Regions from separate parts of the Paenibacillus sp. FSL L8-0436 genome, predicted to be linked through region 1. Evidence: riboswitches for the same ligand, from Rfam matches in the RefSeq annotation. Region 1 holds a riboswitch; each other region holds the start of a gene.
What was found. A riboswitch is a leader RNA that binds a small molecule or an ion and turns the genes downstream of it on or off. The one in region 1 is predicted to bind cobalamin.
Positions count from the first base shown of each region.

Region 2: another riboswitch for cobalamin. It lies ahead of metE (5-methyltetrahydropteroyltriglutamate--homocysteine S-methyltransferase); the one in region 1 lies ahead of NSS79_RS09000 (energy-coupling factor ABC transporter permease).
Region 3: another riboswitch for cobalamin. It lies ahead of NSS79_RS04960 (DUF4430 domain-containing protein); the one in region 1 lies ahead of NSS79_RS09000 (energy-coupling factor ABC transporter permease).

Region 1 covers NZ_CP151955.1:1,976,028-1,986,428, reverse strand. Annotated here, with positions in the region: gene cobJ (precorrin-3B C(17)-methyltransferase) at 1-1,057, opposite strand, end outside; gene NSS79_RS09015 (ABC transporter ATP-binding protein) at 1,184-2,026, opposite strand; gene cbiQ (cobalt ECF transporter T component CbiQ) at 2,097-2,888, opposite strand; gene NSS79_RS09005 (energy-coupling factor ABC transporter substrate-binding protein) at 2,872-3,168, opposite strand; gene NSS79_RS09000 (energy-coupling factor ABC transporter permease) at 3,168-3,932, opposite strand; cobalamin riboswitch at 4,195-4,384, opposite strand; gene NSS79_RS08995 (ArsR family transcriptional regulator) at 4,548-5,522, shown strand; gene NSS79_RS08990 (DUF6171 family protein) at 5,719-5,994, opposite strand; gene NSS79_RS08985 (alpha-N-arabinofuranosidase) at 6,008-7,504, opposite strand; gene NSS79_RS08980 (5'-3' exonuclease H3TH domain-containing protein) at 7,707-8,633, opposite strand; gene NSS79_RS08975 (arsenate reductase family protein) at 8,662-9,027, opposite strand; gene NSS79_RS08970 (RluA family pseudouridine synthase) at 9,441-10,401, opposite strand, start outside.
Region 2 covers NZ_CP151955.1:5,168,310-5,178,710, forward strand. Annotated here, with positions in the region: gene NSS79_RS23790 (hypothetical protein) at 1-191, opposite strand, end outside; gene NSS79_RS23795 (Gfo/Idh/MocA family oxidoreductase) at 216-1,151, opposite strand; gene NSS79_RS23800 (VTT domain-containing protein) at 1,287-1,895, shown strand; gene msrB (peptide-methionine (R)-S-oxide reductase MsrB) at 2,066-3,052, shown strand; gene NSS79_RS23810 (hypothetical protein) at 3,136-3,750, opposite strand; gene NSS79_RS23815 (DUF4349 domain-containing protein) at 3,889-5,031, opposite strand; gene NSS79_RS23820 (DUF1540 domain-containing protein) at 5,440-5,592, shown strand; gene metE (5-methyltetrahydropteroyltriglutamate--homocysteine S-methyltransferase) at 5,762-8,062, opposite strand; cobalamin riboswitch at 8,226-8,437, opposite strand; gene NSS79_RS23830 (undecaprenyl-diphosphate phosphatase) at 8,723-9,583, opposite strand; gene NSS79_RS23835 (DedA family protein) at 9,657-10,289, opposite strand; gene NSS79_RS23840 (FtsX-like permease family protein) at 10,307-10,401, opposite strand, start outside.
Region 3 covers NZ_CP151955.1:1,070,173-1,080,573, forward strand. Annotated here, with positions in the region: gene NSS79_RS04955 (glycosyltransferase) at 1-1,391, shown strand, start outside; cobalamin riboswitch at 1,846-2,046, shown strand; gene NSS79_RS04960 (DUF4430 domain-containing protein) at 2,309-7,555, shown strand; gene NSS79_RS04965 (DUF4430 domain-containing protein) at 7,704-8,618, shown strand; gene NSS79_RS04970 (energy-coupling factor transporter transmembrane component T) at 8,615-9,559, shown strand; gene NSS79_RS04975 (ATP-binding cassette domain-containing protein) at 9,475-10,401, shown strand, end outside.

The sequences.
Region 1 (10,401 bases):
GCAGCGCCATCTGGGCGCCGCTATATCTATGGCTGCCAAGTGCCGGCGAAACCTCCAGTTCGGAGGCTTCGAATTGCACCGCCGGCGAAACGGCGGAAGCAAAAACCTTAGGCAGCTCCGTCCGGGCCGCTGCAGAAACAGCTCCGCTCTCCGCAGCCGCCGCGCTGCCCATAGGGCCAGCCGCGTTATTCGCCTCTGCTGCGGCCTCTGCGGCAACCGCTGCCGCAGCCAGCGACCACGGCTCTGCCGCTGTCCGCAGCCGCTCATGCGGCTTCAGCGCCTGCGTCTCGGCGCCAAGACTGTACTTGCGCTCATAGCCGCGCGGCGTCACCATCAGACCTTCATAGACGGTAGTCGCGGAGTTGCCGACCACAACTGTGGAGAGCATGCCGATCTCATGCTCCAGCATATTCTGCAGCGTAGTTACAACCGTCTGCTGGCGGTCACGGTAGGCGCTTTTGACAATGCCGACCGGCGTGGAAGGATCGCGGTAGCGAAGCAGAATGCTGCGGGCTTCCTCAATCTGCCGCGTCCGTTTGCCGCTGCGCGGATTATAGAAGGCAATTACAAAATCCGCCGCACCCGCCGCATCGACACGCGCCGCGATGCTCTCCCACGGCGTTAGATGATCGCTCAGACTGATCGTGCAGGCATCATGCATAATCGGCGCTCCCAGCAGAGAGGAGCAGGACTGGATCGCCGATATTCCGGGAATCACCTCAACTTCCACACCGCCCGCACGCTTCCAGCCCCGTTCGATCAGCACCTCGTACACCAGTCCGGCCATCCCGTACACACCTGCATCCCCACTGGAAATGACCGCAATGCTCTGTCCCGCTTCCGCCCTGCGCACCGCTTCCTGGGCCCGGCTGACCTCTTCGGTCATACCGGTGCCGACAATTTCCTGATGCTTCAGCAGCGGCTTGATCAGCTCTACATAGGTGTTATAGCCGATGACAGCTTCACTTTCCTCAAGCGCAGCCAGTGCGCGGCCTGTAATATGCTCCAGGGCACCGGGGCCAAAGCCGATAATCAGCAGCTTTCCTTGTTTCTTCATCCTTTTTCCCCCGTCCACAAAATAACCTGATTTCATGCTTCCCCTGCTGCTTGCTACAACGCTCTATATCTAGCAGATGCTTCTGCCCAATCAGGTACTTTCACATCTATCATTGACGTAATCACTCTACTGAATTTCCCGCTTCAGAATAGCTTTGAACTCTTCTGCATTCCGGGGAGCAGTCTGCCCGGCAGTCAAACGGCCGGGCAGGCTATGCCATAAATCGGCGAGCAGCGGCAGGTCAAGGCCGATCGCCCGAATGTCTTCCCCGTCTGCAAAAATATCCTCCGGCGATCCGGCTACCCGGCAGGCGCCTTTATCCAGCACGATGATCCAGTCTGCCCAGCGGTAGGCCAGATTCATATCATGCGTCGCCATGACCACTGTGGTGCCCTTGGCAGAAATGCTCTCAAGTCCCGCAAGCAGCTGTCTCTCGGAGAGCGGGTCCAGATAGGAGGTCGGCTCATCCAGCAAAATCAGCTCCGGCTCCATCGCCATAACCCCTGCGAGCGCCGTGCGCTTTTTTTGGCCCAGACTGAGCTGATGAACCGGCTTATCTTGCAGAGCCAGCAGATTCAGCTGCTCCAGCACTTCCAGGCAGCGCTTCTGAATAGCGGCCTCATCCATGCCCGTCCCCCGTAGCCCGAATGAAATATCCTCGATAGGCGTACTAAGAATCAGCTGCTGCTCGGGGTCCTGAAAGACGAGGCCCACGCGGCGGCGCAGGGCGGCCAGCTCTTTTTTGGAATAGGTTAGCGGGGTGCCGCCCTGCAGCACCCTGCCCTTCTGCGGATGCAGTACGCCAACGGCATGCAGGAACAAGGTTGATTTGCCGGAGCCGTTGTGGCCGAGCACTGCTGTTTTTCGTCCTTTGGGGATGGAGACTGTCAGCTCCCGCAGCGCAGGTTCCGCCGTGTCCGGATAACTGTAGGCGACCCCCTCAAAGACCAGGCTGTATTCATTATTCATTGCAATCTCCTTACCCTTAGTTCAGTCTCCGCTTTAACTCCTGCCGTTGGCCGATTCCTGCATCAGGCAATCACCTGCTCCGCAAGATCCATAGCTGAGCGAGCAGCAGCAGGGAAATACCGGTGCAGGCCTGAACCGCGAATCTGCGCGGCACCGGTTGTGACAAGTAAGGCGGCAAAATAATCTCACCCATGTACCCCCGGGTTATCAGCCCTTGCGACAGCCCATAGTAGCGGTGCATCGTATTGGCAAACAGCGAGCCCGCCATTCCTGCAACTTCACGCAGTTTGGCCACCCGTCCTCTTTTGCCGCCGCGCAGCCGCCGGGCCAGCATCATTCCATGTGCTGTATCACTCAGCAGGAATAGAAAACGGTACATAATCAGCATGAGCTCCAGTACGATCTGCGGCATCCGCAGCCTGCGGAGTACCTGCAGCAATTCTCCGAACGGTGTTGTAAATATAATGAAAAAGCAGCAGGTCAGGCAGGCCAATACGCGCGCCAGCAGCAATCCTGCCCGGTGCAGCCCCTCCGCCGTAATGTATAGCGAACGAGTCGAAGCCGGGAGCTGCAAGGACATTACCGCCTCACCGGCAGTTGGAAGGCCAATTTCAAGCAATAAGGCCGGCAGGCTCAGACAAAAGAACAAAAGTGCCGTACCAAACAGCAGGCCGTAGGCGCGCAGCGGGATTTTGGCGTACAGGACACACCACACGGTCATCCAGCCCGCAATCACAAGCTGCAAGGCCGGATGAAGCGCATAGGAAAGGATGAACATGACTGCTGCGAACAGGCTTTTCCACATCGCGGGCAGCTGCCTCAGCGCATTGCTGTAGGATAACGCATCAATTCTTCTGATCATTAAGCTTGCGCCGGTCCTGTCTGCCTTTCAGCAGGCCGATGGAATAGCCAATCACTCCGGCCCCGATCGCCGCCTGCAGCGCGAACAGCATGCTTTCCGTTTCGCCGGGCAACTCCGTCAGCGGTTTGAACCAGGGCTCATAACCGGGATCAATCTCTGTAATTACACCCTCTGCGGCATCGTCAGCCCCGCCGAATTCCCCGTTCACCAGCAGCAGAGGCAGCACCACCAGCAAAATCACCGCCAGCAGCATCAACCCATTTTTCCACTTATTGCTCATCACAGACTTCCTCCCTTGGTTTGCCGTTTCAGCAGTGACAGCTCATTCGGGCTGTAGGATTTCAGCCAGTTCCAGAGCAGCACGGTCAGCAGCCCCTCGCTGATAGCGAGCGGAATCTGCGTCACGGCAAAAATACCGCCGAACTTAATCAGAGAAGCCAGCACACCTCCGTCTGCTGCCGGAAAAGCCACTGCAAGCTGAACCGAGGTCACTACATACGTCATGAGATCAGCCACTGCCGCCGCCATAAAGACAGCCAGCTTTTCACGTCCATTCACCTTCATCAGCAGTTTATAGACCGCATACCCGGCAAAAGGACCAGCCACCGCCATCGAAAATGCATTCGCTCCGAGTGTCGTTATCCCCCCGTGTGCCAGCAGCAGCGCCTGAAACAGCAGCACAACAGACCCGATTACGCTCATCGGCAGCGGCCCCAGCATTACAGCACCAAGTCCCGTTCCTGTAGGATGGGAGCTGCTTCCGGTTACGGAAGGCATTTTGAGTGCCGACAAGACAAAGGTAAATGCACCCGCCAGCCCAAGCAGCAGCTTCAGCTCCGGGTTGTCCTTGGTCATTTTCTTCAGCTTAAGGACTCCAAGGGCAAAAAACGGCAGAAACGCCGCCCACCAAAATACGGCCCAGCCTACCGGCAGAAACCCCTCCATAATATGCATCGCATTGGCCGTGCCCGGCTCATTCAGCAAAAAATAAACGCTAAATCCGGCAATAAGTGCAGCAAAACTCCAAAACTTGCGTTTGTTCATGCTTTTCCCTCCATCGATTCGTCATTTTGTGCCGCATCAAATCAAAAACTCCCGCCCCGGGGGGTGGGAGTGCTATGTACGTCATCAGATATGTAAGAGATGGTGTTCCCGCTGCAACAGCGCGGAGAATTCGCAGAATTGTAATGTGGGGGAGCTGAAGACGGCACTTGCTCTGCACCAAATCTTCAAAATCCACCGTCTCCAAAACTGCATGCCTTCATCTCTTTAACCAATTCGTACACCGCTCCTATCCGCGTAGAGTCGTGGTGCGCGCAAACAAGGTAGGTCTCCTGGCTCGGGATCATAACGCCTTCCTTCGTCTTCCCCGGCTGTTTGCCGAGTGACATGCTGAAGTTCAGCTCTTCCTTACAGTGGCGGGACCGCTCGGGATTTGCACCCGATTCCCTGTTACCCCTTGTAGTTACAAGGGCACCTTGTCTTATCGCTAATTTATCCTGTACATTATAGTAAACTTCGCCGGGTAGTGTCTGTGATAAAAGTGGAGCGGCAAAGTTCTCCAGCACACCATCCGGTGAACCCTACGGGTTGTAAGAAAGCCATTTAAGTAATATAATTATTAACTATATAACTTGAATCCGGAGGCGTACCCAGAAAATGAAACTTGATCTTACCGAAGATTCCCTGCCGGTGTACGAGGCGCTCTCAAGCGCTGTACGTCTGCGAATGCTGCAGCTGCTTGCTGTTCAGCCCATGAACGTAAAGGAATTGGCGGGAGCGGTCAAGCTGAGCAGCGCCATTATGACAATGCATGTGCGTAAGCTGGAAACGGCCGGACTGATCCGCACCCATATGGCCCCCGGACGAAGCGGACTGCAGAAGATTTGTTCTCTTGCCGCTGAAGGGGTGGAGATTATCTTCCCGCTCCAGGCCAAAGCAGAGCGCAAGGGTCACCGGAAAGAAATACCGGTCGGACATTATTCCGACTTTGAGATAGAGCCAACCTGCGGACTGGCCACTACCGAGCATATCATCGGCAGCTTCGACGATCCGCGTTATTTCTGGGATATGGAGCGGATGAATGCCGGAATTCTCTGGTTTGGCAAAGGTTATGTCGAATACAAAATACCCAACTTCCTGTTGTCCAGCCAGCAGCCGGAGGAGCTCATCATTACGATGGAGATTGCCTCCGAAGCACCGTCAACCAATAATAACTGGCCTTCGGATATTGCGTTCACGCTGAATGGCCAGAAGCTCGGATATTGGACTAGCCCAGGCGATTACGGAGACAGCCCGGGGAAATATACCCCTGCCTGGTGGCCGGCGTACACCAATCAATACGGCCTGCTCAAGCAGCTGCGCATTACCCCAAAAGGAACCTATATGGACGGCTTAAAACTCTCTGACATTACGCTGGAGCAGGTTGCAATCCGCAACAAGCAGTGGACCTTCAGGCTCTCGGTGGAAGAGGATGCCGAACATATCGGCGGGCTCACCTTATTCGGCAAAGGCTTCGGCAATTACAACGAGGATCTGGTCATAGAGCTGTTATATACCGATGGATTCAATGGTGCTGACGCGGATAAAAGGGATGCAGCAGGTACTGACAATGGGAATGGAACAGTTTCCTAGCCAAGCGACGCCTGCTCTGTCAAGCCCATCTATAAATTCTTCTCAAACAAACGCCCCATCACTCGTGGATACAATACCGCGAGGGATGGGGCGTTTAAAATTTCAGTATGCCTGGGACTCCAGGGGGTTCTTTCCGGTATTCACAGCCGATGATGCTTCCTCTGTGACAAAGGCTCTCCAACGGCTTGGCGGAACGCTACTCCGTGACCGGACTCCACAAACCGCCGCCCGGCAACGGGCAGCCGCGCTCCTTCAGCTTGGCCACTACTGGAATGATACAGCCGCAGGCTGTGCATGTTACGCCATCCTGGAGCTTCGGACAGGCTGAGCAAAGGGCAACCCGCTCCCTGTATACTTCATCTGAAGCGGTGTTGTCCGGGGTGAACATTGATGAAGCCAGAATCCGGGCAATCTGGGCATCCGTCACCTTATACTCTTCCCGGCAGCCCTTGCAGGTCGATAAAGTGCTCATAACGGATGCTCCCTTAAGCCTTCGGGGTAATTTCCAGCACAGTCACCGACATCGGAGGCAGCTCAACGTTAAGCTTGCCGCCTTCCAGCTTAAAGCCAGTAAACGGCTGTGGCGTCACTGCCTCCGGCTGGCTGAATGTATTGTGGGCATCAATTGCTGTTCCGGCCAGCGTCGTTCCTGTAATCTCAACCTCTTTCCCGGCAAGTCCGCGCAGCTCCAGCGGAAGTGATGCTGCTGCAGCATGATTCAGGTTGCACAGGCTGACATGAATTACACCCTCCGCCGTAATGGAAGCTGAGGCCGAGACTTCCGGAATCTCGCGGCCTTCGAAGCTATAGGTGCCACTCTCCAGCGAAAGATCAAGCAGTTCCGCATCCTGATGCACCTTGTACATGTTGAATACGTGGTACGTAGGAGTCAGCAGCATTTTCTCGCCTTCAGTAAGAATTACAGCCTGCAGCACGTTGATCGTCTGGGCAATATTCGCCATCCGGACGCGGCCGCTGTGCTTATGGAAAATGTCGAGGGTTACACCGGCAACCAGCGCATCACGGATCGTGTTCTGCTGATAGAGGAAGCCGGGATTGGTTCCAGGCTCAACATCATACCAGGTTCCCCATTCATCGACAATGAGGCCCACACGTTTCTCCGGATCATATTTGTCCATAATCACACTATGGCGGGTTACCAGCTCATCCATGCGCAGCGCCTTCTCCAGCGTAGAGAACCATTCGCCGGTTTCAAATCCGGTAGCCGCCCCCTTCTGTTCCCAGGCAGGACCCGGAATGGTGTAATAATGAAGTGTGATGGAATCCATATAGCGGGTGGCCTCACGCATCAGGACCTCCATCCAGTGATAATCATCGACGTTCGGACCGCAGGCGATGCGATGGATCTTATTGTCTCCATAATTGCGCACATAGGTCTGATACCGGCGGTACAGATCGGCATAATATTCAGGACGCATATTTCCGCCGCAGCCCCAGTTCTCATTGCCCACGCCAAAATATTTCACGGTCCACGGCTCCTGCCGGCCGTTCTCCTGACGCAGCTCCGCCATTGGCGAAACGCCGTTGAACGTCAAATACTCCACCCACTCCGACATTTCCTGAACCGTGCCGCTGCCGACGTTGCCGTTGATATAAGGCTCGCAATCCAGCATGGCGCATAGCTCCATAAATTCATGGGTGCCGAAATGGTTGTTCTCCACCGTACCGCCCCAATGCGTGTTGATCATCCGTTTGCGGCCTTCGCGCGGACCGATGCCGTCTTTCCAGTGATATTCATCGGCGAAGCAGCCGCCCGGCCAGCGGAGCACCGGAATCTTGATTTCTTTAAGCGCTTCCACAACATCGTTGCGGATGCCGTTCGTGTTCGGGATCGGCGAATCCTCGCCTACCCAGATGCCTTCATAAATACAACGTCCCAAATGCTCAGAGAAATGTCCATAAATATTCCGGTTGATTGTTCCCTTGCGGATATCCGCATTTAATACTGCACGCTGAGCCATTATAATAATCCACCTCTCAATAATTAATACATATATTAACTACTTAATAATTATATTAATATTATAAACACTGCTAAACCCCTTCGTCAATCTTTATATAACATGTTCCGCCCCATTCGCAAAAAAAGCACTCTGGAACCTATATGGGTTCAAGAGTGCTTTTGCAAAAAAATAATCAACCTGTATCAGCAGCTGGCGAAGATCAGCCCAGATCCCCAAGCTCGATCTGCACAATGCCCCGCTCATCCTGCACACTGCCGATCAGATGCATCAGGCTGCCGAATTCCAGCTCTTGGAACTTGCGGGCTGCCGTCTCGCGCTGCAGCGCCCACAGGCATTCAGCTAGCGTGCAGACTACCGGAACATCACAGCGGATTTCCGCCAGCTCACGGGACAGGTGAAGCATATCAAGATCGGCCTCAATCTTGGCACGCACGCCTTTAGGAAGCAGATGAAGATTCTCGATTACGCCTTCCACCGTCCCGTATTCGGTCAGCAGCTTCAGCGCCGTTTTCTCGCCAATGCCTTTTACACCGGGGTAGTTATCGCTGGTGTCGCCCATGAAGCCCTTCAAATCGATCACCTGGGCAGGGGTGAGGCCCTTTTCCTCCAGCAATTCCGCCGGATCATAAACTTTATAGTTCGAGCGGCCTTTTTTCATAATGACGACTTTGACGTTATCGTTGACCAGTTGCAGCATATCGTGATCGCCGGTGAGAATGTACACCTCGGATTCCCCGCTGTAGCATGAAGCAAGCGTACCGATGCAGTCATCCGCTTCATAGCCCACCAGTCCAATATTCGGTACACCCAGTTCAGCCACGACTTCCTTGACCAGATCAAACTGTGGAATCAGCTCCAGCGGCGCATCTATCCGGTTCGATTTGTAGCCGTCATACTTCTCGGTGCGGAAAGTCCCTTTGCCCATATCCCAGCAGCAGACCACATGGGAAGGCTCAAATGTGCTGACCGCATCGAAAAAATACTGCAAAAATCCATACACCGCATTGGTCGGCAGTCCGGCCTTGGTCTTACGGATATATCCTCCATAAGAGGTCGCATAAAAGGCCCGGAACAGCAGAGCCATTCCATCGACGATCATTACCCGGCCCGTTGTTACTGAACTCATGTGTAACCTCTCCTTATATTCCATCTTATTAGGCGTTGCTCCAGGCTTCGCCGTATTGCTCTTCTTTATAGCCTACAGTGACTTTCTTGCCGTCAGTGACTACCGGGCGTTTGATCAGCATCCCGTTACTGGACAGCAGTTCAAGCTGCTCATCTTCACTAAGGCTGGACAGCTTGTCCTTCAAACCAAGTGCTTTGTACACCTCACCGCTCGTATTAAAAAACTTCTTCAACGGAAACCCGCTGTTCGCGACCAGCAAACGCAGCTCTTCCACCGTGGGCGGCTGCTCGGCGATATGCTGAAGCTCCAGCTCATGCCCCTGTTCCTTCAGCCATTTGACAGCGCTGCGGCAGGTTCCGCATTTTGGATATTGATATACTTTCAGTTGACTCATAGCAGCTCCTTTGGCAGTTCCCTTTAAAATTTATAGTGAATTCAATTGCAGCCCAACTGCAGCTAATGAGATGACCCGTGGTGCTGTCATGTATCATTCACTGATAGAATTGTAATTCCGCTATCTTTTCGTTTTACCGTGCATTAGATCAGTAATACGGGCGTTACTAGAGGGAAATATGCCCGCTAGTTCCGGCCGAACCCTCAATTATAAAAGGACAGCGGGAATTACTCCCTCTATAATTGTAGAAATCACGCTATAACACACTATCGATAAAATTACAGGTAGTAAATCCCGCTATTCACTCCGCTACTTCCAAAAGCGATAATTACAGGGACCTTTTCCCGTTAATCACGAGGTCCAGGTGTTGCGGCGACATATGCTTGTGCAGGTGCAGTGCAGGTGCAGTACCGCTACTCCCCAGCCGTCTCCTTTTCCAGCTTCTGCTCAAGCAGCGCCATATCCGGCGGCAGTGGCGCTTCAAAGACCAGCTCCGCAAGCCCGACCGGGTGCTTGAACGACAGCCGCACCGCATGCAGCGCCTGCCGCGGAATTGAGGCATCCAGCTCCGCGATGCTTGCAAGCCATGCCGCTTCCTCCGAAGTCAGCTCCTCCTTGCCATACAGCAGGTGACGGTACATGCCGTCACCGATCAGCGGGCAGCCGATGGAGCTCATATGCACCCGGATCTGATGGGTGCGGCCGCTTTCCAGCTTCAGCTCCACCCTCGCCGCACGGCCCGGGTAGGCTGCCTTGACCTCATACCGGGTCAGGGAGGGATAGCCGTCCGGCGTCACAATACGCCGGTGCGGTTCTGCCGGGTCACGGTCGATGGAACCGTCGATATCACCGCGCGGCACCGCAGGAATTCCGTGAACAAAGGCCGCATAACGTTTGTCCACGGTTCCGGCAATCATCTGCTCGGAAATATGCTGGTGGCTATAAGGATTTTTCGCGATTACAAGTACGCCCGACGTCTCCTGGTCCAGCCGGTGAACCGGGCGAAAGCGGTACTGTTCTCCCTTTTGCGCCCAATAATGGACGACCCCATTTGCCAGTGTGTCAGTATAATGGCCATGGGTCGGATGGACAATGATTCCGGCTGCCTTGTTCACGACCAGCAGATGCCCGTCCTCATACAGGATATCAAACGGAATATCCTGCGGCAAAATATCCTCCGACGTTTCCTGCTCCATCCGGATGTCCACGGTGTCTCCGGCGCTGACCCGGACGCTGATATAGACTCGCTCGCCGTTCAGCATAATCCCCTGCTCTGTCATCTTCAGGCGGGAGAGCAGCTTGCGGGACACATCCATCCGCTTCTGCAGGATGGTCTTCAGCAGCCAGCCGTCCTCGGACGGCGGCACAATATAG
Region 2 (10,401 bases), 3.2 Mb from region 1:
GGTACAGTCAGCGCCAGTGCCCTGCTGAGCGCGGCATTGCCCTCCTGCTGCGGGTAAGCCTGCAGATACAGCGCATGCGGGTCTAATTTGTTGTTCACACACCATTGGGCAAACACGAGAATCATCATTTCTTCATCCCGTTTGTAGCTTTCGATAATCTGCTCTTCCATTGATTTGCTGTACTCGTCCATAGTGTGCTCCTTTCTGCTCTTCTGTCATTCGGCAAGCTTCGCTGCCAGCACATGGCTGGGCAGAACGGCGGAAGCTGCGATGCCGCATTGCTCCGGGGTATGAATATTGTTCAAAAAATGACTGACCACGCCGCTGAAGCCTCTCCGCTCCAGAATCGTATCCCAGCTTCCGAAGCTTTGGTTGCGTGGCAGGGAACCCTTCTCGAATAACGTAACCTTCTCCATGTCCACCACTTCTACGGATCTGCCGTTTCCGTGCAGCTCCAGCTTCTCAAGGTCAGCTCCGGCATCCCTGACCATACTGTACATTCCGCTCTCCCCGCTGGTCCAGGACAGCATTCCGGAGGATTGAAGCAGCCTGCCTTCCCGATCGGACTTAAGACTGCTGTGAAGCAGCTCATAATCCCCGCCGCAGAGCCAGAGCAGCAGGTCCAGCATATGAATCAGATCATCATGCACAGTTTCACGGCTGCTGCCGGATTGCAGCTTCGTGCGGTGTTTGACCGCCTGACAATGGCTGATACCGCCGGCTTTGGTTAGCCAGGCCTTGGCTGCCATATACATCGGGGCATACCGGCGGTTGAAGCCTACAGCCAGAAGCAGTCCTTTGTCTTCGGCCAGCTCCGCCATCCGCCGGGATTGTTCCAGCTCATAAGACAGCGGCTTATCTACATACACCGATAATCCGTGCTCCAGACACTGGGTCACAATTTCATAATGAGTTGGCGTGGGACTATGCACGAAGACCGCGTCAAGATCCCAGGACAGCAGCTCATTTAGATCGGTGGTGCCTTTGGGCAAGCGGTACATACCGACCGCTCCCTGAACCGTAACCGGAGAATGGCTTAGCACTCCAACTACCTCGGCCTGGTCATGACGGGAGAGCAGCGGCAAATAGACTTTACGGGCAATATCCCCGATGCCGACCATCGCCACTCTTTTACGTGCAGTGTTATTCATCGTAGCATCTCCCTCTTCTGTCATTCTTAGATGTATTATACAGTGACAAGCTCATTCGACAAATGATCTTTGCTTCATTAATTACTTTTTTTTCAGTATGATGAGATGAATGAACGGAAGAAAGGGAATAGTAGAATGAGAAAATGGCTGATGGCTTTGCTGTATGTTGCGGGTGTAATCCTTGCGTTTATCTATAGAAATGAAATCCTGGGCTGGCTGCGGGAGGATCACAATCTCCTCCTGTCGATCGGCGCGGCCACATTGCTGGCCTTTTTTCCTGTCATACCCTATAAGGCTGTCATCGCTTTATACGGATATGCCTACGGAAGTGTAGCCGGCGCAGCCATCTGCTGGTTAGCGACCACTATAGCTGCCGCGGTAGTGTACGGCATCGTAAAATATATATTTCAAGACAGGGCGGGTACATACTTAGCCTCTATACCACTGCTTGAGAAATTCTCGTCTGCCGTACAGCGGCGCCCCTTTGCTTCCATTGTGCTTGCCCGCCTGACTCCGGTAATTCCGCAAATGGCGGTGAACATCTACGCCGGTGTATCCGGACTGCACTTCTGGAGTTATCTCGCCGCTACCGGCCTAGGCAAAATCCCCGGCATATCGCTGTACGCCTTTCTTGGAGGACAGCTGTTCCTTCATCCGAAAAGCGCTGTTATAGCTATTCTGGTCTATGTCGCCGTAATCGCACTGGCCGTATGGTCCCTCCGGCCCCGCCGTTTCTTGGAATAAAGAGTCAACTGAGCACACATGTAGCAGTGAGAGTCCCGGCAGCCAGGAGGATGTTGTTTACAAGCATTCCGCCACACGAATGGCATCCGCTGGCAGAGTGATCTAATTTGCTTTATAATTAAATTGAATTGTGATCTATTTAATTGCATTCTATGAATGGAGGGATATTTATGAGTGATGTTCAGTCTAACCATATAGGCACCAAAACAGAAAAAGCGACTTTTGCGGGAGGCTGTTTCTGGTGCATGGTATCTCCTTTTGAGGAGCTGCCGGGTATTGTCGAGGTCCTCTCCGGTTATACAGGCGGGCATACGGTCAATCCGACCTATGAAGAAGTGTGCTCAGAAACGACCGGGCATGTTGAAGCGGTACAGATTACCTTTAACCCGGATATTTTCCCATACAGCAAGCTGCTGGAGCTGTTCTGGCAACAGATAGACCCTACCGATGCCGGAGGACAATTCTATGACCGCGGAACTTCCTACGGCACGGCGATATTCACCCATTCGGAGGAGCAGCGCCAGCAGGCAGAAGCTTCCAAGGCTGCGCTACAGGCCAGCGGACGTTTCTCGGGGCCAATTGTAACTCCAATCCTGCCGGCCAAACCGTTTTTCCCTGCCGAAGAGTACCACCAGGGTTATCATCATAAGAATCCCGGACACTACAAGCGTTACCGCAAGGGCTCCGGCCGGGATGCTTTTATCGAGAATCACTGGACACATCAGGAGGATAAGAACAGTCTGAAGGAACGTTTGACGCCGCTGCAATACGAAGTGACGCAGAACAACGCTACGGAATCGCCTTTCCGCAACGAATTCTGGGATCATCATGGAGACGGTATATACGTAGATATCGTATCCGGTGAGCCGCTTTTCAGTTCCCATGATAAATTCGATTCCGATTGCGGGTGGCCCAGCTTTACCCGGCCAATCCGCGACTATTCGGTCAAGGAGAAAACCGATCTCAGCCACTTGATGATCCGCACGGAAGTGCGCAGCAAAACTGCCGATTCCCACCTTGGTCATGTGTTCAACGACGGTCCCGGTGAAAATGGCCTGCGGTACTGCATCAATTCGGCTGCCCTGCGTTTTGTGCCGAAAGAAGATCTGGAGAAGGAAGGCTATGGAGAGTACCGTGTGCTCTTCCAGCATGCCTGATTCATAACGAACAGGAATTCTAAACATCTAACCCATACAAAAAAAAGAAACTCTGATTACAGAGTTTCTTTTTTTGTATTTGCTTATGCAGGGTCAAGCTTCGTAATAAGTGGTGCAAAATTAATCACTGAGAATTTATTAGCACTGGTTGGATCACCACTGCCTACAGCAACCTTTTGTGTTGTTGAGAGGCTGCTGGTCCAAGGCGTGTAATTCGCCCCGGCTGTGTCCGTACGCAGCTGGGTTTGGGAGAAGCTGGCCTGGCTGTACGAGCTGGCGCCTTGATCCTCCACACCGTGTATCATTTTCACTTTGTTATACGTCCCCAGCGCCTTCGACGCATTGCCGACATCCTTGTGGTCGGTCCAAGGGAGCGCCGCACCATTCAGATACAAGGTGGCTTGACGCGTGGAATGATCATAAGTGAGCTTAAGGTCAACCGTCTGGCCTTTGGCAAGACTCGATACAACTTGGGAATCATAGTACGTGCTGGTTCCTCCGTAGGAGGCTCCAAGAAACACTTTGAACCCGAGGTAAGAGTAGGAAATCCCCGCTTCAATGGAGGCATCTCCGATGCCCAAGTACCAGTCGACGTAGCCGTTTACCGGATTAATGGTTGTCGGCAGAATAAGCTTTGTTGTTACCCCTGTGTAGCTGGCTGCATTGGTAATTGTTCTAACTGCTCCGTGTCTGTTCATTGTTATCCATCTCCCTATACATATTAGTTAGTAGAAGCTGGCGCGCCATCTTTGCTTCTCATCTATTAGGGAAATTTCAAAAGAGAATTACAACCAAGCTGCGAAAAAACTTATCATCCCATACAGGGTGCTCATTCTTTATCCTTTATTCTCCGGTTCACCGCCATCTTCCTCGGGGGCAGTTCTATTCTCCGGCGCAGGCTCTGTGCTGCTGCGGTTCAGATTCTCCCTGTTCTGCTCCCGGTTGATCTGACCGATTCGCTCCATATGCGTCTTCTCACGCTCCTTGGATTTTCTCCGGTACCAGAGGACAATCGCTGTAACCACTCCGCCTATAAGGAGCACCGGAAGGGCCGCTGCAAGAAAAACAACCAGCCACTGGAACATAATGGACAAAGCGTTCAGGCTGCTCTTGAGTGCATCCGATGCCCGGTCTAACAGCGGACCCTGCTCTTTCTTCTGCGTAACGGCAAAACTTTCGTCCGTCTGATAGAGGCGGAGCTCCACGGTGGAGAAGGAGACATTTTGATCAATATAACGCATTCTGCCTTTAATCTGTTCGATTTCCTCCTGAATCGCTCCAAGCTGGTTAGCGAAAGCGACCAGGTCGGCCGATTTGGTTGCTTTTTTCATAAACTCGATATACTGGTTCTCCATCAGCTGCTTAGCCTTAAGACGTGATTCCAGATCAACATATTCTTCTGAAACGTCCTGCCCGGTGATGCTTTGCTGAATTTTTTCATTCTTGATCTTCTCCAGATTATCCAGAAAAGAGGCGAATCCGGAAGCCGGCACCTTCAGAATAAAGGTCCCGCCCTTCTCGTATTCAGACATATTCTCCGAGAATTCAATAATATAGCCGCCGGCCAAAGTAATCATGTTCCGTACATCACTTTGCGCTGAGGCATAGTCCTTTACCTCCATATTGAGGTTGGCCCGGTAGATCAGCTTCTTGTTCAGTCCGGCTGCAACATCGCTCCCGGTAAATCCGGAAGGTTGTTCAGCACCCTGTTCTGTACCTAGATTCTTGGCTGTCCCCGTCTTGTTCGCATCGGTTTTCTGATCCTGTCCGCCTGCTGTTACTGTAGCAGACTCCGCCGAAGATTCCTTCGATTGAACCGAAGCAGCCGCAGGTACTGAATCTGCCGCCCCTCCCTCAGAGAAGGTGTTCGCACTGAGTTGATCAGCAGCCGAGTTGCTGTCGTCGCCTGAACCACAGCCTGCCAGCACAACTGCTAGAACCAATAAAGATAAAAAGTAATGCAGACCCCATTTTCGCATTCTCATTCCTCCAAAAGTGTAGTGGAATTTCAGCTTCTTCTATATAAAACACTCCGGCGAAAGGCCCTTTGATCTCTGAGTCTCTTCCGCGTTATTTATTTTGACGTTCCAAAAGCTGGAAGGTTGCAGGAGATTGGAGAATTCCGAACCTTTTTTGATGTTTATTCCCAAATTTAACACCGTTTACATCGCAAACAGGATCATTCGAATGCTGAATGATCCTGTTTGCGAAAGGAGGCTTTATTTGCTACAATAATCGTGTCTGAAAAGACAGTGAAACACCAAATACCCTCTATTCACAAGGAATAAGGGTATGGTTCTGTTCGGACAAGCTCCACCTTGCTGAACAGGACAAATCACAACGTTCTAATCATGTTGCCAATCCACTATAAGGGGAGGTGAACCCTCATGGCAAAAGACGTATTGTGCGCAGTGAACTCTTGCACCTATTGGGCTGAAGAGAACAAATGCAACGCTGAGTCCATTTTTGTTGCTTATCACAGCTCCAAAGAGCCTACACAGTCTGAAGAAACAGACTGCAAAACTTTCGAAAGTAAATAAGGTTAAACGTAGAAGGGACCCTCCACGGTTCCTTCTTTTCTGTTTCCCATTCTATCAAGAATGAGAATTATTATCAAGTGTTTATGTTAAAAAAGATCGCTGGACTTCCTCGGGATATTCAGCCCCCTACGGATCACTGGGAAAATGTGCGCCCGGTATAACGGACGTATCAGCGGCTGACCGCTCCGCTCTTCTCTCTGACAATCACGGCAGCCTGCACCATGTTGCGCAGCGCCGCTCCGGTTTCTTCCCAGCCCCGTGTCTTCAGGCCGCAGTCCGGATTAATCCAGAACTGTCCGGCATCAAGCACACGCAGCGCCCGCTCAATAGCCTGTGTCATTTCCTCTACCTTCGGTACACGCGGACTATGAATATCATACACACCAAGACCGATTCCCTTGTCATACTCCTGTTCTTCAAAGCTGACGATCAGCTCCCCATGGCTGCGCGAGGTCTCGATGGAGATTACATCGGCATCCATCGCCGAGATCGGTCCGATCATGTCATTGAACTCACTGTAGCACATATGCGTATGGATCTGCGTGGTCGCCTTCACAGAGTTGGTAGCGATACGGAAAGATCTTACCGCCCAGCTCAAATAATGCTCATGATCTTCAGCCTTTAACGGCAGGCCTTCACGGATCGCCGGTTCATCCACCTGAATCATCTCGATTCCCGCTTCCTCAAGCGCCTGAACCTCATAACGTAAGGTAAGGGCGATCTGGTTAGCCACCTCTTCACGGCTGAGATCATCACGGACAAACGACCAGTTCAGAATGGTCACCGGACCGGTCAGCATCCCTTTTACCGGAAGACTGGTGAGCGACTGGGCGTACAGACTTTCCTTCACGGTCATAGGGCCGGTAAACGCAACATCGGCATAAATGACCGGCGGCTTCACACAACGTGAACCGTAGGATTGGACCCAGCCCCCTTTGGTAAAGAGGTACCCTGCCAGCTTCTCGCCGAAGAATTCAACCATATCCGTCCGCTCAAATTCACCGTGCACGAGCACATCCAGCCCGAGCTCCTCTTGAAAAGTAATCGCATCTGCAATTTGCTGGCGGATAAATCCGTCATAACGCTCCTGGTTCCAGACGCCCTTACGCCATTTGAGCCGGGCCTGGCGCACTTCAGGCGTCTGCGGGAAGCTGCCGATCGTCGTTGTCGGCAGCAGCGGCAGCTGCCACTTCTGCTGCTGCACCTTTACGCGTTCCGCGAAGGGCAAGCTGCGGCTGTCCGGCAGCTTATCCAGGCTGCGCACCTGCTCAGCCACATCCTGGCGCCCGCGTTCCGGCAGGGCGCGGAACACTTTCAGCGCCTCGCGGCTCTCGGCGAGCGCTGCGGCATAGACCTGCCCATCCTCGCCCGCCGCTGCTGCAATCAGGCTCAGCTCCGCCAGCTTCTCGTCGGCGAAGGCCAACGCTTGCCGTACCGCAGGCTTTAACTTGTCCTCGCCTTGAACAGTTACAGGCACATGCAGCAGACTGGAGGATGGCTGGAGGATCAGCCGTTCGTCCGGCACATGGGACTTCAGTGCGCGGACCAGCTCAAGCTTGGCATCCAGATCGGAGCGCCAAATATTGCGCCCGTCGATAATGCCCGCTCCCAGCCATTTGTCCTCTGGCCAGCCCAGACGCCGGATCGAGGCCAGATTGGCCCCGCCGTCATGGACGAAGTCCAATCCGATGCCCTGCACAGGCAACTTCAGCAGCACTTCCAGCGGCTCTGCGGCTTCAAAGTAAGTCTGCAGCAAGACATGAAGTCCGGGCACTGCTGCAGCAATCTCTCTGTAGATCGTTCCCAGCAGTTCAACTTCTTCCGCGGTTAAGCCGGTGACAATTGCCGGTTCATCGATCTGTACCCAAGCCACGCCTTCCTGCTGCAGCTCCTGCAGCAGCTGCACATACACCGGCAGGAAACGGGCAGCAACCTCTGCAATTTGATCAGCAGCGAACCCCTTGGAGAGCTTCAGGAAGGTATAGAGTCCGACTATAACCGGCTTGCCCTCAATACCCGCCTGCTCTTTGGCGAAACGGTAGGCAGCAAGCGGTTTGTTCTCAATCAGGCGGGGAGTCTGCCCGCCGATTTCCGGCACGATATAATGGTAATTCGTATTGAACCATTTGGTCATCTCGCAGGCAGGGGCGGCCGAATTGCCGCGCGCCATGGCGAAGTACAGATCGAGCGGAATGCCACCGCCATCGTAGGCATAACGCGGAGGAACAATGCCAAACATAGCAGCGGTATCCAGCACATGGTCATAAAAGGTGAAATCATTGACAGGAATCAGTGCGATCCCGGCCTGCTGCTGTGTCTTGAGGTGCTGAAGCTGAATCCCGGCCATTTCCGCACGGAAGGTTTCTTCATTGATTTTGCCGCTCCAGTAAGCCTCCAGCGTCTTTTTCCACTCCCGGTTCTTTCCGATTCTCGGATAACCGAGGCTGCTCGTCTTGATGTTGTTTGTCATATACAGTCACTCCCTTGTTTATAATAAATGCCTTAAGCTTTAGTTAATGATCTCAGTCGGTATCAATAATAAAGAGCGTCTTCCCCTAACCAGGCCGCAGGGAAAGACGCCCATGGGCTGCCAATGGGTAACGTCTTAACACCTCCCTATCTTCCGTAGGTACTGCAGTGCTGTTGAGACGGGCAGGTCTCCTGGCTAGCGGCGTCGGCATCCATCAGCAAGTCTTCCCGGCGAAGTAGAGATGGCCAGTGACATGGGCTGCTATGAACTCTTCCGTTACAGTGGCGGGACCGCATCGGCTTGTCACCGAATTTCCCTATTAAGCCTCCGGGCCTTTCTGATGCTCTGGCTGGCGCCTGTCTCCGATATTTGCAAATTGTATTCATCCCGTAATCTGATGTCATCATACTGAATCCGATGCCTTATCCGCAACAGATTTACGGGTATTCCCGTTATACACATTCCCTATAGCTGGCGCCGTGCAGGCTCATTTTGCGGGGATTCTGCCGCACATTCCCTCACAGCCTCTCTTCAAGAAGCAGCTTCAGCAGAACGTTTGGTATACAGCAAAAAGAACCGCTGCACCGTCCTTGGCAAGGAGGTACACCCGGTTCCTTTTCGATAAATGATAGCAGTTAACGGACTGTTTCAGCCTGTCTTTTAGAACCAGACGAGGTAGACTACCCCGGCAAGAACGAGACGGTAAATCGCAAACGGCATGAGCTTGATCCGGTTGATCAGCTTCAGGAAAAACTTCATAGAGAGCAGCGCGAACAGGAAGGCACTAATAAACCCGGCAATAAAAAACGGCAGGGCATCTATCGTAAAATACTGCCAGTTCTTGACCAGTGAAATCAGACTCGCACCCGCCATAATCGGCACTGCCATAATAAAGGTGAAATCGGCAGCCGCACGGTGGCTCATACCCAGCAGCACACCACCTGAGATGGTCGATCCGGAGCGTGAAAAGCCGGGCCAGAGCGACAAGCATTGGATCAAACCTACCGATAGCGCCTGTCTATATGTAATTTGGTCAACACTCTCTGTCTTGATATTTTTGGGGGCGAACCGGTCGGAAAAAATCATGAATATTGCACCAATGACCAGACCGATCAGCACCGTTGATGTTGAAAATAAATGCTCATCGATGTAATCCTCGAACAGAAAACCGAGGATTCCTGCAGGGATAAGTCCTACAATGACCTGCGCCAGCTTCAGCCGGCCTTCCGTCTCCACCGGAGGTTGTCCTTCCGGCACCGCCGTCAGCTCCTTTCGGCTAAACCGCTTGAGACCCAGCAGGTCGATGAACCGGTTGCGGAAAATGATGACTACCGCCAGGATCGAACCCAGCTGGATGACTACTTTGAACGTGTTCGCCGCATATTTTCCGAGAAATTCCTGGGATTTCAGCCACATATCATCCACGATCACCATATGGCCAGTCGAGGATACCGGAGCAAATTCAGTTAATCCTTCTACAATGCCCAGAATGATGGCTTTCATAATAGTCAGCAGCTCCATATTGATCCCCTCCTTTTTGTTGACCTCACCCTATGCGAGGCTTTAAATAGTTCTGCGAAACCTGTGAATTTAATTAATCTGTGGTATCTACCGGTTTTCTAGCGGACTGGCGTTTGCGGAAATAGAGCACACCACCCACAACAACTCCCGCAGCAATCAATACGTAGACGACACTCGAGTAAGCTTCCATGTACACGCCAATATCCTCCCAGGATTCTCCCAGCGCAGCACCCAGCAGAATAAGCAGCACATTCCAGCCGAGCGTCCCGATCGTCGTAAACAGCATGAATAATCCGAATTTCATCCCCGACATTCCGGCAGGAATGGAGATCAGACTCCGCACCAGCGGAATCATCCGGCAGAATAATACCGTCCAGTAGCCGTATTTGTCGAACCAGGCATCCGCTTTGCGGATATCCTTTCCGCTGATCCGGAGCAGTCCGCCCCAGCGGTCCACAATCCGCTCCAGTCTGTTCACGTCCAGCATCCGGCCGATCCAGTACAGCACAAGCGCTCCCAGCAGCGAGCCGGCCGTTGAGGCGATCAGCACGCCGGGGACGGTCATCCCGGAAGTGGTTGTCATGAAACCGCCGAACGGAAGGATTACCTCCGAGGGGATAGGCGGAAAAATATTTTCCAGGGCCAGCATCAGAAAAATGCCCAGATAGCCGAACTGTTCCATAAAATCGGTAATCCATGTTTTCATTTCGTGCTCCTCCGCGTTCAGATGAGATTTTTTTTGAGATTGCGCAAATAACGGCTGCGGATAAGGAAGAAGTATAACCCCTGCGCAGCCAGGTAGCCGATAAGCACCGCGC
Region 3 (10,401 bases), 910 kb from region 1:
TTTCGTTCCTGCGCTACCGGGATACGGCGGACTGGCAGCCGCCGCTTGATTCCATCAGCAGGCAAAAATCCAATGCGCTGCGCGCTGCCTACCGCTGGTTCGGGGAGGAGAATCCGGATGAGGAACTTTTTGCCGGATTGTCACCAAAGGAGCTGGATGATGTACAGCTGCTCGGACGGCGCTGGCTGAAGGAATCGCGAAGTGTGGAGCCATTTGAGCGCTTGCCGCTCGCTTTCTATCACAATAGTGACCGCGAGAGCGGCCCGCTGGATTATGACGCGCTGCTGGATCTGGTGAAGCGCAAAGCGGACGGCGACAAAGAAACGGTATACCGTTTCCTGGCCTGGTCACAGAACAACAGGCTGTTCACGGTGTCGAAGAAGAAGCTGTACCCGGGCTACCGCCGGGCGATTCTAAAGTATTTCCTGAACAGCGACCGTGAAGCCTTCAAGAGCAGGGATTTCCGCAAAAGCTATGTCTCCGCTGCCGGGCCTGCCCTGCAAAATGTATATAACGAAGCCCGCTCCCAGCTGGCTTCGCCGCTGGCGCGGTGGGTTAGCCGCAGCCGATTTCAACTCCTGATCTCCGGCTCCATTCTGGGGATCGTACTGATTGGCGTCATTATCGCCATCAGCCTGCTGCGGCCGGACAGCCCGGACACAGCTCTGCCGGAGGGCAGCGCAGCACCGGACGGCGGCCAGCCGCCTGCTGCCGTGTATCTTAGCGGCAGCGGAGAAGGCACGGGCAGCAGGCTGGTGTTCACCTTTGCTGACGCTGAAGAATGCACCGCCTTTACTCCGGCGGAGATCAGTGTAGCAGCCTCCGGTGGGGATCCGGAGGTCTACAAGGTCACGGCGACGTCGAGCCGATGCCTGACTCCGTCGCCGGATGCGGGAGCCGCCGGCTTGAACGGCGGCAGTGGAACGGCAACGCCGGATGCGTCAGCCGGAACGGAAGCCGGCGCGACGGGGACCGCGAACGCCGGAACGGAAGCCGACGCGACGGGGACCGCGAACGCCGGAACGGAAGTTGACGCGACGGAGACCGCGAACGCCGGAACGGAAGCCGGCGCGACAGGGAACGCGAACGCCGGAACGGAAGCCGGCGCGACAGGGAATGTGAACGCCGGAACGGAAGCTGGCGCGTCCCCGGCTGTATCATCCTCGCCTTCGCCGGGTGTGACCGGGGGAGCATCGTACCAAGTCACTGTGGATCTGGAACCGGGGGCTAAGCTGACCGAAGGCAACATGATCATCGCGGGCGATTATAAGCTGACTCTGCAGTCGGATCCGGCACTTACGGCTGCCCCTACACCGAGTGCCCAGCCTACTGCAGCTGCGACTGCAACGCCTTCGGATGATGCCGGAGCAGCAACCGATGCTCCTGAGTAAAGCGATATAAATAGACAAAAATCCTGAACTGCATGTTTTGCCCGAAAGAGTAGGGTAGATGCGCGTTCAGGATTTTTTTTACACTGAGCTCCGGTGTTGGTTATTGCAGATCATACCCAGTAAAGGGGATATTTCCCTATATTGTGGACTATAGATTGAGAATAAGTGGTATAAGACGAAATATTACCGCTAAATTATCCGGTTGAGCCAGATGAGGCGTTTTGCGAAATAATAGCGGGTGTAAATCCGCCTAATCCTTATTAATGTGGGAGTAGCCAAAACTTAGCGGGCATTTTTTCCGCTACTAATGATGAACTGCGTGCAGACAGGCTGGGAGCAACGAAGAGTATGTTTGATGCTTTCGAAAAGGGATCAGCCGACAACGGGCGGCATTGGAACAGCTTTTCTATAGACATACAAGGGAATAGTGGATATGATTATGAATATTAAAATTTGATAGTCTAGTGAAAAGGGTGCAGATTCTATCCATAGAATTTGCTTAAAAGGGAAGGCCGGTGTAAGTCCGGCGCGGTCCCGCCACTGTAAATGCGGAGCGACTCTTAAGGGTGCCACTGTCCTGTGAAGCAAGGATGGGAAGGCGGAGGGAAGCGGTGAAGCATAAGCCAGGAGACCTGCCTTTTTCTTGAACGTTTCTATTCTTCGTGGGGTAAGAATGCGGAACATTACAAATGGACGTGGGCGCGGAGCTTGAGCACCGCCGTGCTTCATTTGTATTCTTCCGAGGCCGCCCTTAGCAGGGGCGGTTTTTTTGAGGGATGAGGATGAAGTATAAGTCAGTTATTGTACGTGTTCCTTCTCTCTCGCAGAAACGGCCCCGTCCTTTTGAAAGGGACAGCATAGCCGTTTCTTCTTGTTGTCCGCTGCTTCACTATTTTATTCACGGAAAGAGGTTAACGATGAAGACTCTTCTCTCTGCCAAGTCCTTTATGCTTGGCCTGGCTTTATTGCTGGTTATTTCGATTCTGGGAACAGCGCTTGTTCCTTCAGGACAAGTGTTTGCCGGGGCGGTCTCCGCTACCGCGTCCGGGGGAACGGAAAGTGTTACGTCTGCTGTATATGCAGCAGACGAGTCTGGTGCAGAGCCGGCTGCGGCTGCATTAACAGCGAAGCAGCAGATTACCGTTGCCGGAGCGACCTATGCGGCTGCCGAGTATATGCTCAGCAGCGGTGTGACGTCAGAATGGCAGGCGGTTGGCCTCGCACAGGCGGGCTACAAAGTACCGGAAAGTTATGTCCGGCTGCTGGAGCAAAAAGTGCGGGCGGCCAGCGGCAGCTTTGCCGCAATCACTGATTATGCACGGATTGTGCTCGCGGTACAAGCCGTGGGGGCTGATCCGGCGAATTTTGCCGGAAACGGCTCTGAGCCGGGTTATAATCTGGTTGAGCGTATCTATAACAGTGACAAAATGAGCGGCCAGACGCTGAACAATCCGGTCTATGCGCTGCTGGCACTGGATTCCGGCAATTATACCATTGGGGCGGATGCCAAATGGAGCAAAGCGGCGCTGCTGAGCGAGATCCTGTCCAAGCAGAATGCAGACGGCGGGTTCGCCTTGACTTCCGGGGCAAGCGAGCCGGATATGACGGCGATGGCTTTGACGGCCCTTGCTGCGCATAAGAGTGATCCGGCGGTTGCAACTGCCGGGCAAAAAGCAGTAGCCTGGCTGTCCGCTGCGCAGGACAGCAACGGTGGCTTTGGAGGCAGCAGCGAAAGCGCGGCACAGGTCATTATCGGCCTTGCCTCCTTCGGGGTAGACCCGGAAGGAGCAGAATTCACCAAGGGTGAAGCAGACCTGATAAGCAGACTGCTCAGCTTCAGCGTAGAGGGCGGCGGGTTTGCCCATAATCAGGGCGGAAATGTAAATGCATTTGCTACAGAGCAGGGGCTGCAGGCGCTGGTGGCCTACACCCTGTACAGCGGGGGCGGAAACGGCAAGCTGTATGACTTCACTAAGCCTGCGGTTCCGAATCCGTTAGTGTATGTGCCCCTTGTAATTGAAGGGCCGCAGAACACGCTGGGAGAAGGGATGGCATACGCAGGCAATGTCCTCGAGGTACTGGAGAAAGTGGCAGTCCAGAAGGGCCTTCCGATTAAGAATGAATCAGGCAGCTATGTGACGGGAATCGGCGGTATCCATGCCGGAATCTACGGCGGCTGGGATGGCTGGAAATATGCTGTGTCCCGGGACGGGGCATGGATTGATCCCGATGTAGGAATGAAGGATTTTAAACTTAAGGAAGCAGACCGGGTCCTCGTTTATTATGCGGGCAATGATACGCAGCTGGTGAATTCGCTGACGCTGTCCGCGTCGCAGCCGGGTGAGGAGGAGCCTTTCTCAGTCACGGTTACCCAGATAAAATGGGTATGGGACAATGCCACAAATATTTCGAGTCCTGTAACCTCAAGTGCATCTGGTGTGGAGGTGGCGGTCGGAGACTGGAAGGCAATAACCGGTGAAGACGGCAAAGCGGTATTTGCCGAAGGTGTTCCGGCAGGAGACTATACGCTAACCGTAACCGGCTATGTTGCGGACAATGCACCAACTATCGTTAAATATTCGCAAGCTGTAAAGGTAATCTCCAAGAATGTACCAGTCCATCTGTCGGTTGAAGGACCTGAGGGGCCGGTCGCTGAGGGAGCGCTGCAAGCATCCAACGCGCTGGCGGCATTGAAGAAGCTTACGGCATCCGGAAATATTCCGCTGGAGATTACGGAGTCCTCCTATGGCAGCTATGTGTCGGGCATTAATGGGATTAAGAACGGAACCCATGACGGCTATTGGAACTTCCTGGTGTCGCGCGGCGGGAAATGGATCTACCCAAGCGAAGGCATGGGTGATTTCAAACTGCAGGCGCAGGATAAGGTGCTTGTCTATTTTGCCGGTGCCAATACGCAGGTAGTTAATTCCGTTGCAGTATCTCCACCGCAGCCAAAACCGGGAGAAACGTTTAAAGTGACCGTTACCGGGGTGGAGTGGGTATGGAATAACACGACATTTGCTTCCGAACCGGTTATTTCACCGGGAGCCGGAGTGAAGGTAACCATTGGCGGTAAAACAGTCACTACGGACAGCCAAGGCGTTGCAGTTTTTGAAGGAGGCTTGTCCGGCAAAATATACACGCTGGCCGTAACCGGTTATGTTGCGGAAGCCACACCAAATATTGCCCGCTATACGGATTCGCTGAAGGTAGCTCCGGGCAATGTAACCTCCTATCTGTCCATTGAAGGACCACAGGGTCCCGTAGCTGAAGGCACGCTGGAAGCATACAACGCGTTTGATGCGCTGCAGCTGCTGGCAGATGCGAACAACATTCCGCTAAAGGTTACGGAATCTTCCTTCGGCATCTTTGTAGGGGGCATTAATGGAATCGAGAACGGAGCCTACAACAATCAGGGTTACTGGGCTTTTGCCGTATCGCGCGGCGGGGCGTGGATTTATCCGGATGTGGGCTTAAATGATTATATTCTGCAGACTTCCGACAAAGTGCTTGTCTACTATGCCGGAGAAAATACGCAGGTAGTAGATTCGGTACAGATTTCGCCTGCGCAGCCGAAGCAGGGTGAGGCATTCACCGCTAAGGTTACGCAGAAGAAATGGATCTGGAATAATGACACGTATACTTCTGATCCGGTGACTTCACCGGCTGCGGGAGTGCAGGTCACTGTTGGCGATAAAACCATCACTGCTAATGAGCAAGGGCTCGCAACCTTTGAGGGAGGCCTGCCTGCCAAAACATACACGCTGGCCGTGACCGGTTATGTCGAAGGCGGGACGCCTAAGATTGCCCGCTACACGCAGCCGCTGACCGTTACAGCTTCGGTAGAAGTGCCTGAGACGGCATCGGCCACGCTCACAGTCATTGGAGACACTACTAAGGGAACCATTCTGGCTGGTACCAAGATGACGCTGAACGAGGGAGAGACCGCATACAGCCTGCTGATCCGCCAGCTTGGAAGCAAGGTTGTCAGCGGCGGAAGCGGAGACAGTGTATACATTAAAGCGATTGATGGCTTGGCAGAAAGAGACCGCGGTGAGAAAAGCGGCTGGATGTACTCCGTAAACGGTGTCTACCCGGATTACAGCTCCGGAAGTTATAAGCTGAGCAGCGGCGATGCCGTAGCCTGGCGTTATACGGTTAATGGCGGAGATGATCTGAAGGAACCGGCTGGAGGTTCCTCCGGCACTGGAGGTGCAGCAGCAGGCACGGGCGGCAGCACGGTGAATGTGGATATCACCCCGGATAATACCCTTCCGCTGAATCAAGTAGGACAGACGACTGCTGTTTCGAACCTGAGCACCAAAATGACCCCGGCAGCAGCGGCTGCCCTTAAGCAGAAGCTGGCGGCAAACGTGGCTGTCTTCGAGCAGGAGGTCACTCCGGGTACGGCGGCAACCTTGCAGGACAGCGGCGGTGAAGTGAAGCTGCAGCTGCCAGCCGGTTCCGTGTCCGTAAATTTGAAGATCAGCGTACGCGAGACTAATTCAGAACGCGCTGAGCTGGTATCAGGACTTTATGATTTCAAACCGGATGGTACGAAATTTGTGAAGCCGGCAGATCTCTCGATTACAGTTCCGGTTACGGCGGTAAACCCTGCCAATCTGGCTTTGGCATGGCTTGACGAAAGCACCGGCCGCTGGATTCCGGTTCCCGCTGCGCTGGATGCGCAAAGTGGGGTAATCACCGGAAAGGTCAGTCACTTCACGGCCTTTGCCGTAGTGGACCGCAGTAAATGGGAGCCGCAGCCGCAGCAGCTGAAGAGCGATATTGCAGCTACTGCCAAGGCAATCACGGCAGCCGAAGAGATCAGCGATTGGCAGGCGATTGGACTCGCCCGTTCCGGCCACACAGTACCAGCCGCTTATTTGAACGGAGTGAAGGAGCAGCTTGCCGCGAATAAAGGGGAGTTCCGCAAGGTTACGGATTATGAACGTTTGGCGCTGGCTGTTGCCGCTGCCGGCGGTGATCCGCAGAATATTGGCGGGTATAATCTGATTGAGAAAATTTATAACAATGACCATATGGTAAGCCAGGGCAGCAACGGCCTCATTTTTGCCCTGATTGCCCTGGACAGCGGTTCTTATACTGTACCTGCGAATGCGCAGTGGACTAAGGAACGGTTGATCAAGTCCATCCTGGAACTGCAAAGCAAAGACGGCGGATTCCCGCTGACAGCTGGCAGCACCGATGATGTGGACATTACCGCTATGGCGGTTACTGCACTCTCATCCCATAATGACCAGGCGGAAGTAAAAGCGGCTGCGGATAAAGCGATCACCTGGCTGTCGCAGCAGCAGCTTGAAGGCGGCGGCTTCAAGCTCTCGGGAGCAGAAAACAGCGAGAGTACCTCACAGGTCATCATTGCCCTGAGTGCTGCCGGAGTTGGTCCTAATGACTCCAGATTTATTAAAGCTAAGGGCGGACTTCTCAGCCATCTGGCTTCGTTCAGACAAAGCACTGGCGGCTATGCTCATTCGGCTGGGCAGCCTGAGAACAGCCTGGCTACCGAACAGGCATTGCTGGCACTGGCTGCGTACAACCGGTTCCTGGCCGGAGAGGCGAAGCTGTTCAGCATCTCGCCAGCCGCTTCCGGCAGTGTGTCCTTTGCCGATGAGAGTAAAATTTCAGCCTGGGCGCTGGACTCCGTTCACAAGGCCTATGAGCAAAAGCTGATGGAAGGCGTCAGCGGATCAAGCCTGATTTTTGCACCGAAGCAGAATATTACCCGTGCTGAATTCGCTGCGCTGCTGCTGAGACTGACAGATCAGACACCTGCTGCAGCTTCGGCTGCACCAGTATTCCGCGACGTAAAAGCCGGCACATGGTATTATGGAGCTGTGCTTAAAGCGAAAGAGCTTGGATGGGTAGGCGGAGTTACGGATACAACCTTTAATCCGAATGGCTGGATTACCCGCGAGGATATGGCTGTGATGATTTCCAGAGCGTTCAAGCTGGAGAACGGTTCTGCGGCTTCGGCGCAGACTGCGAAGTTCACAGACGAGCGCCGGATCAGCAGCTATGCGCTTTCAGCGGTCCATGCGGTAACGCAGTCCGGTTATATGACCGGCTTCAATGGAGGGTTTGACCCATCAAGTGCCGTAACCAGAGAAATGGCGGCCGTCGTAGCCGTAAGATTGCCTTAAGTGTAATCTATCTTTAAGAAGGCGATTGAGCGGAGTAACAGGTTCATCGGACTGAAGCTTCAAAAGAAAACATAGAGTATAGGAACGGAACGGGGGAGCAGCAGGACAGCCTCCGTTCCTTTCCCTTTTTTCGGAGGTGTGAAAATTAATGTCCAAGCAATCCAAACGATGGTTGTTTTATCCCTTACTTCTTCTCTTGGCGGTGGTGCTACTGGCCGGCTGTTCTTCCGGCGAGCAGCAGTCTGCCGGTTCCGATCTGAACAGTGCAGCAAATACCACCGCTACACAAAGCCCCGCCCCTGATAACGCCGCGTCTCCGCAAAACGGAGACGCAGCGAACACGGCCCCGCCGTCAGAACCGGCGGGCAGCCCCGCTTCGCCTTCCGCGGCGGCGTCGGCGGCTCTTGAAGGAGCGGCGGCCTCTGCGCCGCTTGACACCGCTGCAGGCACGGTGACAAGTCCCGTGCCTGCAGGCACTACGGCGCCGGCTGCGCATAGCCCGGCAGCCGGCACCGCCGGAGCAGCCACCGCTCGTCCGTCTGCCGGCGCGAATAAGCCCGCAGCTACCGCTCGTCCGTCTGCCGGCGCGAACAAGCCCGCAGCTACCGCTCGTCCGTTTGCCGGCACGAATAAGCCGGCAGCGACCGCGCGTCCAGCGGCTGCCGTTACGCAGCCGCCGTCCGAAACGGCAGCGCCTGCGAAGCCCGCTGCTGCGGAGAGCACAGCTACCGTCTCCATCACAGGGGACGAGGAGTACGGCGTGATTTTGGCTCCGGCAGCCTTTGAAATTGAGAAGGGCGAAAGTGCGCTGGAGCTATTGAAACGGATTACCCGCAAGAACAAAATACAGATGGAATACCAGGGCTCCAAGGGCTTCGCCTATGTGGAGGGAATAGACAATCTGTATGAATTCGACCATGGCGCAGAGAGCGGCTGGATGTACAAGGTGAACGGGGAGTTTCCGGGCAAAGGTGCCGGAAGCTATACTGTACAGCCCGGGGATGCTATTGAGTGGCTGTACACCCTGGATCTGGGTAAAGATCTGGGAGCCAAAGCGCCATGAACAGCGGCTTCCGCTCCATGCATCCTTCGGTAGCCCTGCTATACTATGCAGGGCTGCTGCTGTTCGCTGCCCTGTTGTTTCATCCGCTGTTTCTGGTAACGGAAATTGCCGGCTTGCTTGGCCTTCTGCTGCTGCAGGGACAGGGACGGAAGCTGCTGCGGGGGCTGCCTTTTTACCTGCTGATGGCCGGCTCGGTGGCCGTGATTAATCCTTTGTTCTCGCACCGGGGCTCGCACATCCTGTTTTATTTTATGGATCAGCCGATTACGTTGGAAGCGGTGTTCTACGGACTGATGATGATGACCGTGCTGCTGACGATTTTTATATTGTTCATTTCTTACAACTACACGGTAACGGCGGATAAATTTATGTACCTGTTCGCCGGGGCAGCGCCTAAGACGGCCCTGCTGACATTGATGACGATCCGTTTTGTGCCATTGTTTCAGCGGCGGCTGCGGCAAATCTCCCTGATTCAGCAGATCAGAGGCATTGATGTAAGCAAGGGAAAGCTGCGCAAAAGAATGCGGGACGGCATGACCCTGCTCAAGGTGCTTCTGACCTGGTCGCTGGAGGAGGCGCTGCAGACGGCCGATTCGATGAAAGCACGCGGCTACGGCATCCGCAAACGCAGTGTGTACGGGATTTACAGGCTTGACCGGCAGGACAAGACCGTCTTGGCTCTGCTCTCGCTCAGCGGCATAATTCCGCTGTTTGGCTGGCTGCAGGGGTACGGCATCTTTGAGATATATCCGCGGATGAAACCTATGGCCTGGGGCTCAGGCGAGGCGGTCATGTATGCCGGCTTCTGCCTGTTCGTAGGAATCCCCCTCTGGCTGGAAGGAAAGGAGAAATGGTTATGGCGATCATCGCGGCGGAAGGATTTTCCTTCCGGTATCCCGATGCAGAGAGAGACACGCTCCATGAGCTCTCATTTACGATAGAGGAGGGCGAGTTCGTTGTGCTTCTCGGCCCTTCAGGCTGCGGCAAAACAACACTTCTGCGCCATCTGAAACGGGAGCTTGCTCCGGTAGGGTTGCACAGCGGGTCCATCAGCTATCAAGGGAAGCCGCTGACGGAATTGCCTGCGGAGACAGCAGCCGGGGATATCGGGATTGTATTCCAGAATCCGGATGCGCAGATTGTGATGGATACCGTATGGCATGAGCTGGCTTTTGCGATGGAAAATATGGGCTATCCGCCATCGGTCATGCGCAGCAGGCTGGCGGAAATCGCCGGGCTGTTCGGGCTGGAGCCGCTGCTGTACAAATCGGTGCATGAGCTCTCAGGTGGACAAAAGCAGCTGCTGAATCTGGCCTCCGTGCTGCTGCTTCAGCCCAAGCTGCTGCTGCTGGACGAGCCGACCTCACAGCTTGATCCTGTCGCTGCCCGCGAGTTTATCCAGACCTTGCAGCGGCTGAATGAGGAGCTGTCGATGACGGTCATCATCAGCGAGCACAGGCTGGAGGAGGTGCTGCCGTTGGCCGACCGGGTGCTGATGCTGGAGGATGGCGTTCTGCAAGCCCAGGACACTCCCCGCGGATTCGTGCGGGGAGCCGGGCAGGGACCGAACGCAAGTCATCAGGCCTACCTGCCGACAGCGTCGCGGTTATTCCTCGCCCTGTCACCGGAGGCCTCATCCGTTCCGCTGGAATCCATTCCGCTGACGGTGCGTGAGGGCAAACGCTGGCTGCATTCACACGCAGCAGCAGCGCCTGCTGGAGCTACGGCTTCCAGCGGCTCACACTCTGCTGCGGGCGTCCATCCGCCTGTGACCGCAGACTGT